Regions from separate parts of the Phormidesmis sp. 146-12 genome, predicted to be linked through region 2. Evidence: riboswitches for the same ligand, from Rfam matches in the RefSeq annotation. Region 2 holds a riboswitch; the other holds the start of a gene.

Region 1 (6,314 bases), on a different contig from region 2:
TGGGCGAGTCGGTGGCAGCGATCGCGTACGATCCGTTTGGTCACTATCATTTTCCCGAAGGCACCTTCCCGGTGTACGGCAACTCAGACCGCTATCGGCAGGCAATTGCCCAAATTACGCCTCAAGGGGCAACCCAACTGGCCCAACTCGAACAGCGCTTTCTCAAACTTTACGACAGCTTACGAGAAATTCCCACGCTGGCCCTGAGAGCCGATTTGAAGCTGATTCCAGTCTTGCTAAGTCGCTATCTGCCCACTTTATTGAAACTGCTGCCTCAGATAGGCGTGATTCAAGGGTCAGTGGGCGCACTAATGGATGAGACGGTAACCGACCCCTGGGTACGGCGGTTGATTGACTTGGAGTGCTTTTTGCTGTCAGGGTTGAAAGCTCACGGCACGATCGCCCCCGAAGTCGCCTTTATGTTTGGAGAGCGCACGCGATCGGTGATCGACTACCCGATCGGCGGCAGTGGAGCGATTATTCAAGCGCTGATCAGAGGATTAGAAAAGTGGGGCGGCACGCTTCGGTTGGGCACTCACGTTGAGCAGATTTTGGTTGAGTCTGGCAAAGTGCAAGGCGTACAGCTCAGAAAAGGGCTGAGAAAAGGAGAGACAAAAGGGGAAATTTTGACGGCTCCGATCGTGCTCTCTAACGCCACAATTTGGGACACCTACACCAAGTTACTCAAACCGACTGATCTGCCTGCGGCTTACCGTCAGACTTCGCTAGACACGCCCACAGTCGATAGCTTTATGCATCTGCATCTGGGCATCCGATCGAACGGCTTAGAAAATCTGACCGGGCACCACGTCGTCGTTCACGATGCGGCTCAAGACATCACTACGCCAGGAAACACCTGCATGATTTCGATTCCCTCAGTCTGGGATGCAAATCTGGCACCCCCTGGACACCACGCCCTCCACGCCTACACGCTAGAACCGTTTGAGGGATGGCACCGAGACGACACCTATGAAGAGAGGAAAAGATCGCGATCGCACTCCCTGTTTCGTGCGTTAGAACGGATTATTCCTGACCTGCGATCGCGCATTGTCCTGGAGCTAATCGGCACTCCCCTCACTCACGCCCATTACTTGCGCCGTCATCAGGGGACGTATGGAGCCGCGATCGCCGTTGGTCAAGGCAGGTTTCCCAGTTGCCATACGCCCATTTCTGGACTTTACCGCGTCGGAGACAGCACGCTTCCCGGAATTGGAGTGCCCGCTGTCGCCGCCTCTGGAATTCTCTGCGCCAATACGATCGTCGAGCCTCACCAAACAGCAGACCTCTTGAAAAAGGTTTGAGTTCTGAGTTTTAGATTTGCCGCCCTCACCTTCTGTCTGCTATGTCCTTACTTCCCGCTGGTTTGCTCCAATTTAGAGGAGAATTTGCTGCGCTGACGGCCGCTTTGATTTGGGCGATCGCTTCCATCATCTATACAGGTGTCGGACGGCAGGTGTCGCCCTTGATTTTAAATCTCACTAAAGGATGGATTGCGATCGTCTTCCTGCTGATTACGCTGGTTTTACAAGGACAACCCATTCCCGATATCAGCCCCACAAGCTGGATTTTGCTCCTCCTCAGCGGCATTTTGGGCATCGCCTTTGGAGACACCGCTTACTTCAACACCCTCAACTGCATCGGAGCCAGACGAACGCTGGTCTTGGAAACCCTCTCCCCCTCTTTGTCAGCCCTATTAGCCCTGATATTTCTGCAAGAAAGTCTGCCGCTCTCAGCCTGGTTAGGAATCGGACTGACCCTCACCGGAGTGATATGGGTCGTCCTCGAACGGGTTCCCCCATCTGAAGCTGAAACTCACTTTCGTCCCCTACGAGGTCTAATCTTTGGCGTTTTGGCAGCCCTGGGACAATCTGGAGGAGCCGTCTTATCACGGGCCGCCCTGTCAGGAACTAATGTAGACCCTCTCTGGAGTACCCTGATCCGATTATTGGGATGCACGATCGTCCTGTTTCTCTGGGTCGTTTTGCGGGGGCAGTCTCGTAGTCTAATCAAACCACTCCAGTCTCATCGATTGCTCAAGGTAGTAGTCGGAACCGCCTTTGTCAGCACCTACCTGGGTATCTGGCTTCAGCAGACCGCTTTAAAATATACCGCTACTGGGGTTGCTCAGGCGCTCACCAATACAAGTCCTTTATTTATTTTGCCGATTGCCGTTTACATGGGTGAAAGAGTTAGTTTGAGAGCAGTTTTGGGGGTGGCGATCGCGTTAATTGGAGTTTACCTGCTGTTTAGAGCCTAAAAGTTAGTTCAAAAAGTGAGCATTTCATGACTAATAACCCATGACCGATTGCCTAGATGCATCAGTATCGCCGCAAACGATCCCTCATAAGTAAGAGACATGGCACCGTGTTTTTTTGCTACAACCAAAGGGAGATCATGGAGTCAGTAGCATTCACTCAAGGCACGATAGACTCCTAAAACCGTAAACTTTGAGTGACATCACTTCTAGGAAAAGAGAATTTTTGGTTGGCTCAGATCAGTCCAGCAAGGAGCAAATTCAAGTAAACTTTCTACTAAACGTATCAGGTAGCGACTCATACGAAACCCTTGTCCGTAGATTTGAGGTAGTTTATTTTTTAATACCTCTCATCTTGAAAACAGCTTACGTATTCACGCTCATGGAATCAGCAGAGCTTCCCTGTATTTGTATAGAAGGCGCTTCGGATACCATTTCTCGTCCATTAACAAGCGATTGAAGCCCTATCAGTTCCTAAAACATCATTCATGAGGGTTATCCACAATGCAGACACTGTTGTTCTTCCTGGGTGTTTTTTACCTTGGTATGATGCCCATTTTGTTTATCGGCTGGCTGGGTTTTTTCCGACAAGACGCTGATATGTCAAAAGAAGAAAAACAGATGTCTTTAATTGTGTTGACGATCGCGACGCTACTTTGGCCGATCGTTTTACCCTTTGCTTATTTAGAGCTGCTTGGCAAATTCAAAAGAGCTACTAGAACCAATCGTCTATACAAAAATTTATTAGAAACAAACGTCGAAACAAACGTCACAAATTCTCAACTTTGTTAATTAAGAGATTCTCTAGCCAGAAAGCAGTCTCCCAAGAATCTCCACTACCCCAGAGGCTGCTCAAAACATCTGATTAAACTTCCTTTTAAGCTGAGTCTTTAGACAGATATTAATCTAAAATCTTTATGAAATAGTTGTATTTGTAGTCTAGATAACAGACACTAACAAAACATATCTTTTCATAGGACAGGCAGACCTGTAATTTGCGCTGTTATACTGTTAGAGTTTGCGGTTAAATAAACTCAAGCAGAAACGATTTTTGTCTTAAAAGTAGCAGCCTTTTACCATAAAGCTGCACTAGATTGATCAATGAAGGATTCCATAACTCTAAGTTGGATTCTCCTTCATGTGCCGTCAAACCATTATTTGAGTGGGTAGCCTAATCTAAATTTTGGCTCAGTAAATGTTCTGAGTTGCGAATTTGAAGCGGAGGAACCAACCTTTTGGGGCGAATCTTACCCAGATTAAGAGAGACACCTTCCAGTCTTAGCCCGTCAGCTAACTCCGTCGGCAATGGGAGGAGCGCCCAAGACTTGCTACTGTCAGCAACTGTCATTGAGGTCTCCTGGTATCTCAAGCTCGGATTTGTTCTGAGTGTTGAGTTTAGCCCTGACCCACCTCTCGCCTATCCTAATCCTGAGAGGTTTTACTGTGAATATTTTGTCCATGTTGGTGCGGCTTCAAAGCACGCTGGGTCGTTCTGATCTAGTGAATCAAATGGTGCTTTTGCCCAAAGCGCATTCTCTGACCCCAAATTCTAAGCAAGAAATCAATTTGGCGGTTGGCTATTCGGGTTCTCCTTGTAGTCAAACGGCTCTAGACTTGACGCTGTGGATTGCCCATCAGACCCGGCTCGCCACTGGCAAACAAGTCACTGTACAGGTTGTGTATGTCGTCGAAAACAAAACGACTAAGATCCCGGTCTATTGCCCTACAGAAAGCATTCGAGAGGTTGAAAATCGGGTAGATCTGAGAGAGCGCCCATATCCTCGCAAAGCCGATCGTCAGGGTCATCAGACAGCAGTAGTCGAGCTACCCGAACTCAGTGATTTCATCCAACCAATCGGGATGTCGGACGTATTTGAGCAAGCCGATCGCATTCTCTGGCAAGCGCGCTGTCTAGCGGATGAGTGGCGAGGGTCACTAAAGACGCATCTGCGATTTGGCACCGTAGCCGAAGAGTTAAGGTCTGTGGTTCAAGAAGAGTCCGCTTCACTCTTGATTTTGGGTTGTGAAACGACCGCTCATTCACTGATACAGCAGTTGGGTCAGGACTTTCCCTGCCCCATTTTGGGCATTCCTTCAGCGTTGGACAACGATTGAGAAAAGGCTATTCGTCCAATCTTGAACTCTGCAACGTATGAGAGGGTGGAGATAAGAGAATCATGGGAGAGTTATTTTCCCGTCTGATTCTCTCATTTCTGCCCTTAACTGTTTTGAAGCTAGTTGTTTTGAATCTGATTCTGAATTTTATAAGGAGCCTCTCGATTGAGTCGATCGATCTCCTGAGTGGCGGCGATCTTCTGCTGACAGGCTTGAGCGATCGCTTCCATAACTCGCCTAGACACCTCAGTCGGAGACTCATTAGCTTGTGCTGTAATTTTCACATCTGCCTGAGCGTATAGGGATTGACGCTGGGCTGTCAGCGTGTTGAGTCTCGGTTTGAGCGTTTCTGAAGACTGTAGCAGGGGACGGCTGCGATCGTGCTGCAAGCGGTTGTAAAGCTCATCCAGGGGCAAGTCTAGCCAAACGATGACTCCATGCCGCAGATATCCCCAGTTTTCGGGTTTGAGGACAATACCGCCGCCCGTCGCGATCGCAAGTCGAGTGTAAGGAGCTAATTCTGCCAAAACGTTAGTTTCTAGCTGTCGAAACGCTGCTTCACCCGACTCTGCAAAGATTTGAGAAATTGACTGCCCGCTGGCCTGCTCGATGATGGCATCAACATCAAAAAATTGGTAATCAAGTTGGTCTGCCAGCAAGCGTCCGATCGTGGTTTTGCCAACCCCCATCATGCCGATGAGATAGAGATTTACGCCTTTTAACAAAAGAGTTGTCCGTTGATTGAATAAGGGTTCTACACCAGCCTAGCGTTTTTGGAGGATTGAGCGATCGCTGCTTTTGACCAGACGAATTTCGATAGAAGACTTGCTGCATAAATGAATGGGAGCCACTGCAATCAACATGGTTGTCACCCCCGTCTTGACTGACCTGCTCTACACGCACATCTTGCTTACAAAGCGGCCACCTATCACAACACGATCGAGAGCCTGGAGAGAATGTGGCTGCGATCGAAGTCCCGGTAGATAGTTAGTTTAGCGAACTCAAAAGATTTAGCTAACTGTCAAAAATACGGTCAAGAACACAGTGGAAGAATTAGCATTTCTCAAGCGATAGAAGCGATTCTTTCATCCCTCATCGTCCTCATTTTGGTCGAGATTGCGGTTTGGCGGAATGATCACCCGGTAGTCAGCATCCACCACAGAGTCAGGCGCAGCAGGGCGAGTCGCTTTAGGGTCGCGGTAGCTGTAAGAGTAGGATGAGCGAGTCTCAGAGTCAGGGGACGGAGAAGCGGAGGTGCGTTTGCGGTCTTTTGGTTCGTCTTCCCAGCTTGAATCGTCGTCAAACCAATCTGAAGCGTCTTCCTCCCAGTCTGATGATTTGTTGGCAGCTTGGGGCGTGGGTTCTGAAGCAGGGGACTGCGTGTAGGAATAAGCTCTAGCGGAAGACTGATCAAACGATCGCGCCTTTTTTCGTCCTTTGCGTTGAGCGGTGAAGCCTGTCAGCCGAAACAAAATCGAAATGACAAGGGTGGTGACAATGCCTGCCGCAATCGCGCCCAAAATCCATAGCGACAAGGGAAATGCAGGCGATCGAATGCCCAAAAAGACAAGCTGCATCGACGGTGCCCAGTTGGGCAACACAAACAGCAGCAACAGGACGGCAATTCCGAGCAGCAGGATGAGACGAAGAAGAGGCATAGTTTTTGAGTCTTGAGTTGTGAGCGTTGAGTTTTGAGGTGGGCAAATTCAAATCTCAAAACTGAGAACTCATTGTTGATCCTAGCCTTCTTTCCAGCGATCGATAGGAACGCAGTCAATTTCTAACTGATCCAACGCACGGGCGACGACAAAATCGACGAGATCTTCGATCGTCTGAGGGTTGTGATACCACGCCGGGATCGCGGGTACAATCCGGGTTCCCGCTTCTGCGAGGGTGGTCAGATTGCGAAGATGAATCAGGCTAAACGGCGTTTCGCGCGGCACAA
Region 2 (6,314 bases):
TACAGTCGAGCGATCGCTATTCGCAAGCCCGCACCTATCACCAATTAGGACTGTTAGCAGAAGCGGAGGGAAATGCTGCGGAGGCGAGAGCTTGTTTGCAAACCGCAATGGAAATCTTTACGGAGTTTGGCGATGAGTATTCTATGGCGATCACCCAACGGAACCTTGATCGATTGTCGGAGTGAATGCGATCTGCCTAATTTGGAAGTGCGATCGTTCTTCCTTTCCTGCCCGCAAGCCTCCTCACAGTGACCACAATTCTTGAAAATCACGATCAAATCGAGTTTGCAGCCGATCGCCGTGAAGTACTTTATTGGGCAACCATTCCAATGTGAGCGGCGACGATTTGCCAGGTTCCGTTAGAAGAGACGGCCCAGACGCGGGTAAAACGAAAGTCACCGTTTGCGGGATTGCTATTGTAGGTGCCAACTATTTGCATTCTGACGAAGACGATCGCCACTTCTCCATACAGTCGAATCTGCCGTTCGGAAGGGGTTAGCTCGTAGATCTTAATCAAGCCAGATTTGTGTGCAGCGAGATCGTCTTGTTTGCTAATGATTTCTCCGAGATGACTGGTGGCGACGAGTTCAGGGGCGAGTAGTTCATCCAAGACGCTGACATCAGAAGCCAACATTGCCAGTCTAAGCCGTTCTTCGGCCTCAATAACTTGAGTTTCAACTGTTTTATTCATCGTGTCACCCTGATAAACCAAAGTACTTCTGATATTCACTATCCTCCAGCTTTGTCCATGCACCCTACGACAAAAGATGGATTGATACATTTGGCGGAGAATGGTAGAGTCTTTAAAAGTCAAATCGGTCAGCTTAATCTGGTGAGTTTCTAGCAAGTAACTTACTGGAGCGGAGGAACCAAAACATCGGGGCTTATCTTCTGTGAAAGGTCGATCGCAAACGATTCAAACTTGAGTCGGCGACCAATACCAGAGAAGGGCATCTCTCAGCCCTCGCCCGTCAGCTAACTCCGTCGGCATTTGAGAGAGGACTGTAGAGTTTCAGCATTTTGCTTTAGGCTCATCAGTGTCTCTAATTTAGGTCGAACATTTAGTTTGAGTCTTTGAGCTTGAGGTGTTGACGATGATCCTTCAGCTAAACTTGGCTGCGATCGTGGCCGTTGCGAGTCAGACTACTTGGCGAAAAGTGCGTCCCGCGATCGCTCAAGAAGCGGTGTGGTTGCCTGCGATCGGGTTTTTGGGTGTGATTGTGCTGTGGTGGGCGATCGCGCTGTTCAAACACGACGTGATGCCGACTCCGCCAGAAGCGTTAATGGCAAACTTAGATTTCATTTTGCATCCCTTTTATCGGCGTGGGCCGGGGGACTTGGGAATTGGCTGGCTCCTGTTGGCGAGTTTGCGGCGGGTGTTGATTGGCTTTGGTTTGGGGGCGTTCGTCGCGATTCCGATCGGCTTTCTGATTGGTATGTCTAGACGAGCGATGTTGGCGTTGAATCCAGTGATTCAGATCTTTAAACCAGTGTCTCCATTGGCGTGGCTCCCGATCGCGTTAGCAATTTTCAATTTGGCTGATCCCTCTGCAATTTTTGTAATCTTTATCACGTCACTTTGGGCAACGATTATCAATACCGCGCTTGGTGTTTCTAGCGTTCCACAAGATTATTTAGACGTAGCGAAAGTGTTAGAAATGCCGCGTTGGAGACGAATCACCAGGATTATTTTGCCTGCTGCGTTGCCATACATTTTTAGTGGTTTACGAATTAGTTTGGGTGTGGCGTGGCTGGTCATTGTAGCAGTCGAGATGTTGACAGGTGGCATAGGAATTGGCTTTTTTGTCTGGGATGAATGGAGCCGCCTCAACTTAAGTTCAGTGTTTTTAGCCGTTCTAGTGATTGGTCTAACAGGATTGCTCCTAGACTTTGCCATCACCCAACTCGAAGCGTTTGTCACTCGTCAGCGGCGATCGACCTGAAAAAGCTTTAAGTTCTCCGCCAAACCCAGGTGAATTCAATCTTTTCACTAATTCAATCTCTTCACTGCGGTTATGAGAGAAGCCCCCAAATCCTCCACCCGTCAGGGACTTTGAACTAGAACCCTTATCTGAAAGTCCCCCAAAATGGGAAGTTGGGGGGCAGAAGCGCTGAACACCGAAGCGAAAAAACTTAATCGAAATCCCGTTAAACCAAACATCCCTCACCCCTCATCCCTCATCCCTCCTTTCCTTCCCCGCTATGACTCAAGATTTTTGGACGCGACGGAAGTTTATACAACAAATGGGCGGAACGGCCACCGGACTCGCATTATCCTCTTGTGCGATCGATGCCAATCGTGCCCCTCAGTCTCTTTCTCAAGCGGCTTTAGCGATTGACCAGATCATCAAGCCCGAAAGTTTGGAGAAGCCAAATCTAACGATCGGATACGTTCCCGTCAATGACTGTGCGCCGTTTGCGATCGCCTGGGAGAAAGGCTTTTTTCATAAGTACGGTCTTAACGTCAAACTCAGTCGAGAAGCCAGTTGGGCCACTTCTCGCGACGGCATTATCTTTGGACGATTGGATGCATCGCCTGTGGTGTCTGGTGCCGTAGTCAATGCTCGAATGGGAGCAGAAGGGGCCCGACATGCCCCACTTTGTGCCGCAATGACGATTCATCGACACGGCAACGCAATGACCATGAATCGAGCGATGTGGGAGTCTGGCCTGCGTCCCTGGTTTGAATACAATGGCGACTTGGAGGCCTTTGGACGAGATTTTCGGCGCTATTTTGACAACTTGCCGTCTGAAAAACGAGTCTGGGCGGTGGTTCTCAGTTCTGCAATTTATGAATACTTTGTGCGCTATTTGTCGGCGGCGGCGGGAGTCAATCCGATTCAGGAGTTTCGCGTCATGATTGTGCCTCCGCCTCAGATGGTGGTGAATGTTCGCATCGGGGCAATGCAGGCTTATATGGTGGCCGAACCCTGGAACACACGCGCCATTTCAGGCAATGAAGGAATCGGCTTCACGTTTGCTCAGGGTAAAGAAATCTGGCACGGACACCCCGATCGCCTTCTCTGTGTCACGCAGTCTTTTATTGATGAGAATCCCAAAACCTATCGATCGCTGCTCAAAGCCATGATCGAAGCCTGTCGCTACTGTGGCGATCCCAACAATCGAGAAGAGGTCGCCAAAATCATTTCTGCGCGATCGTTCACCGGGGCAAAACTCAACCTGACTCGACCTGCGATCGTCGGTGACTATAACTACGGCGGATTCGATGGCAAAGATCGCACCGTGAAGGCAGACGACACGACTGTTTTCTTCGACCTTCCCTCAAATGTGCCGCAAGTGCCGAATGCTCACTCGACGTTTATATGGCGATCGCACAGCATTTGGCTAATGACGCAAGCTGCCCGCTGGGGACAAATTAAGGAAATTCCTGCCAATGCTCACGAAGTCGCTGAGAAGTCCTGGAAGACTGAAATCTATCGAGAAGTCGCGGCTGACCTGGGAATTGCTTGTCCCACTGATGATTACAAGATCGAGCCTGCGGAAGTTTTTATCGACCAGAAAGCGTTTGATCCCAGTGATCCGGTTCGCTATTTGGAGAGTTTTGAGATTCGAGCCAATGCTCCTACCAAGATTTATCTAGCGTGAATTGGATGGAATTTTTCGCTTTGTTCTTCAGCGTCTCTGTCCCCCAACCCCCCATTCTGGGGACTTAAAGACAAGAGTTCTAATTCAAAGTCCCTCACTCGTGGGGGATTTAGGGGGCAGAAACCTCAAACAACGAAGCGCAAGAATTCTATAGAACTGACCCATAGAACTGACCTTTGAACTGACATCCATTGAGCCGGGAACCGATTCGCTAATTACAAAGTTCTCACCCAGGAGATTTATCATGAGTCAATCGATACCGACGATCGACATGCCTGACACCAACGCTCATCCAACCGGATTTTTAGAAATCGAGAACCTGCACAAGTCTTATAAGGCTCCCAATGGGGGCGAGTCGGTTGTGCTGAAGGGGATTAATCTGACGATCGGGCAGGATGAATATATTTCGATTATTGGTCACTCTGGCTGTGGTAAATCGACGCTGCTCAAGATTGTGGCGGGGCTGGAGAAATCGACTTCTGGATCGGTGAAACTCGACGGACGAGAGATTCGCAAGCCGGGAGCCGAGCGGATGATGGTGTTTCAAAACTATTCGCTGTTACCGTGGTTGACCGTTCGAGAAAACATTCGGTTAGCAGTCGATGAAGTGTTGAAGGATCTGTCTGCGGGTGACAAAAAGCAGATTGTGAATGAACACTTGGTGATGGTGAATCTGACGGCGGCGGCGGACAAATACCCGGATCAGATTTCGGGCGGGATGAAGCAGCGAGTGGGGATTGCGCGGGCGTTGGCGATTCGTCCCAAGATGTTGCTGATGGATGAGCCGTTTGGGGCGTTGGATGCGTTGACTCGCGGCAAACTTCAGCGTCAGGTTCTCGAAATCTGGGAGAGCCACCGTCAGGCGGTGATGATGATTACTCACGATGTCGATGAGGCGATTTATATGTCCGATCGCATCGTTCTCATGACCAACGGGCCAGCGGCGACGATCGGTGAAATTCTAGAGGTGCCATTTAAGCATCCCCGCGATCGCCAGCAGCTTCGAGAGTCGCCTGAATACTATGACCTTCGCAATCATGCGCTCAATTTTCTCGATCGACACTTTGGCAGCGATGAATGAGCCTCTGATACAATTCATTCACGTTCAAGATGATGAGGAGCTATGACGCAACCGGATTTTACGATCGGCATTCAGTATGAACTCAGACAGTTGGCAACGGCCACAACAGAGCTTGCTGAAAAGATTGATCACCTGACGGGTCGAATGGACGAACGGCTAGATCGTCTGACTGAGGTGGTGACAACTGGCTTTGAAGAACTCAAGCAAATCACTCAACAGCAGGCTGATACGGCTCGAATGCAGATGGAAAATTCACGAATGCAAGCTGAGAGTATCAATCGTCTGATCGCACTGCTAGAGCGCAAAGAGGGAAATTAAAAGAAATAACGTGTTATGGGTATTCAATATGAACTCAGACAGTTAGCAACGGCCACAACAGAGCTTGGTGAAAAGATTGATCACCTGATGGATCGAATGGATAAACGGCTCGATCGTCTGACTGAATTGGTAACAACTGGCTTCACCGAACTCAAGAAAATCACTCAACAGCAAGCTGACACGGCTCGAATGCAGGCTGAAAGTGTCGATCGATTGGTTGCTCTACTAGAGCGCAGAGATACGTAAGTTTTAAGTTTGAGATCTCTAGTTCAAAGTCCCCCAATTTTGGGGGATTTAGGGGGCTGCCCAGATCTGTAGCCACAGCAAAATTTTGTCGAATTCACATTAAGGCTGGCTGTCGGTGGGTGCCCACGGGCCGATGATGGGTTCGCCCTGGGTTTCTTTGTGGGCGAGTTGTTGGTTGAGGTCGAGAAGTTTGGTCAAAATGTCGTCGGTTTTGCTGAAGCCGTATGCTTTGAGAACGAGAGCGTCAAGTTGGGTGTGATGTTTGGCGAGTTGGCTGCTGGGTTCGTGAAACCATTGGTTATATAGCTGAGTGATGCCCCATTGTTTTTTCTCCATCTGTTGGATGCGGTATTCATGAAGAGTGAGCGCTGCATTGCGAATTTGCTCAATTAGCTTTGCGCTGGGCGATTGCGGAAATGGAAACGTTTCAAAGCAAGTTGTTGGAGTGTATGCAATGTCAGCTTTGAGGGTTGATTTTTGTGTATCCATCCAAGTGCGATGAACATTAGAAGTTAGAATACCAAGAACATAGAAGTCATTAGATGTGAAAACAACTGATTTTTCACCAGGCAGCCAAGTACTGGGAACGGATATAAAAACAGCCCATTTGGAAACTCGTGGAACTGCAAAATAATGCGACAGCCCAGCAATAGCGTTTCTTAGCGGTTTGTTATTTCGTCGATACTGCCACCAGCGCTCTTTCAAAAAGGCTTCCCGGCTCTTAGCGCGCTCTGGCTTGACGTAGTTTCTTATATATTCAAACGGAAGTTTATAGCTGCTTGCATCTTCAATAGACATATCATCAAAATCAATAATCCAGCGATCGGGCTTTCCTTGTGGTTCCTGCGCCAGATTCGCGCCCATTGAGAACCTTTTTAGCACTACCTGATTACTCGGCTCCTTATCAAGCCATACTTTAGCAGTATTTTCATCAATAAAGAAACCTTTACCATTTGGTTCTACACCTCTAAAAAGTTGATTGAGATTAACTGATAGCTGTATAGCTCTTGAAACATCAACTCCTGATTTAAGGCTAGAGCTAATAACTTTAACCACTTGATTA

What was found. A riboswitch is a leader RNA that binds a small molecule or an ion and turns the genes downstream of it on or off. The one in region 2 is predicted to bind cyclic di-AMP.
Region 1: it holds a riboswitch for cyclic di-AMP, as region 2 does, so the genes downstream of both, ACKFKF_RS08650 (universal stress protein) here and ntrB (nitrate ABC transporter permease) in region 2, are expected to answer to the same signal.

Annotation. Positions count from the first base shown of each region.
Region 1 covers NZ_JBJPHS010000014.1:6,012-12,325, reverse strand. The annotation lists gene ACKFKF_RS08665 (phytoene desaturase family protein) at 1-1,301, shown strand, start outside; gene ACKFKF_RS08660 (DMT family transporter) at 1,343-2,257, shown strand; gene ACKFKF_RS08655 (hypothetical protein) at 2,804-3,046, shown strand; cyclic di-AMP (ydaO/yuaA leader) riboswitch at 3,443-3,571, shown strand; gene ACKFKF_RS08650 (universal stress protein) at 3,698-4,369, shown strand; gene ACKFKF_RS08645 (shikimate kinase) at 4,489-5,094, opposite strand; gene ACKFKF_RS08640 (hypothetical protein) at 5,455-6,027, opposite strand; gene ACKFKF_RS08635 (flavin prenyltransferase UbiX) at 6,109-6,314, opposite strand, start outside.
Region 2 covers NZ_JBJPHS010000001.1:246,565-252,878, forward strand. The annotation lists partial or broken gene ACKFKF_RS01045 (hypothetical protein) at 36-185, shown strand; gene ACKFKF_RS01050 (nuclear transport factor 2 family protein) at 311-691, opposite strand; cyclic di-AMP (ydaO/yuaA leader) riboswitch at 812-1,005, shown strand; gene ntrB (nitrate ABC transporter permease) at 1,095-1,943, shown strand; gene ACKFKF_RS01060 (ABC transporter substrate-binding protein) at 2,203-3,606, shown strand; gene ACKFKF_RS01065 (ABC transporter ATP-binding protein) at 3,851-4,687, shown strand; gene ACKFKF_RS01070 (hypothetical protein) at 4,730-5,005, shown strand; gene ACKFKF_RS01075 (hypothetical protein) at 5,021-5,251, shown strand; gene ACKFKF_RS01080 (DNA methyltransferase) at 5,351-6,314, opposite strand, start outside.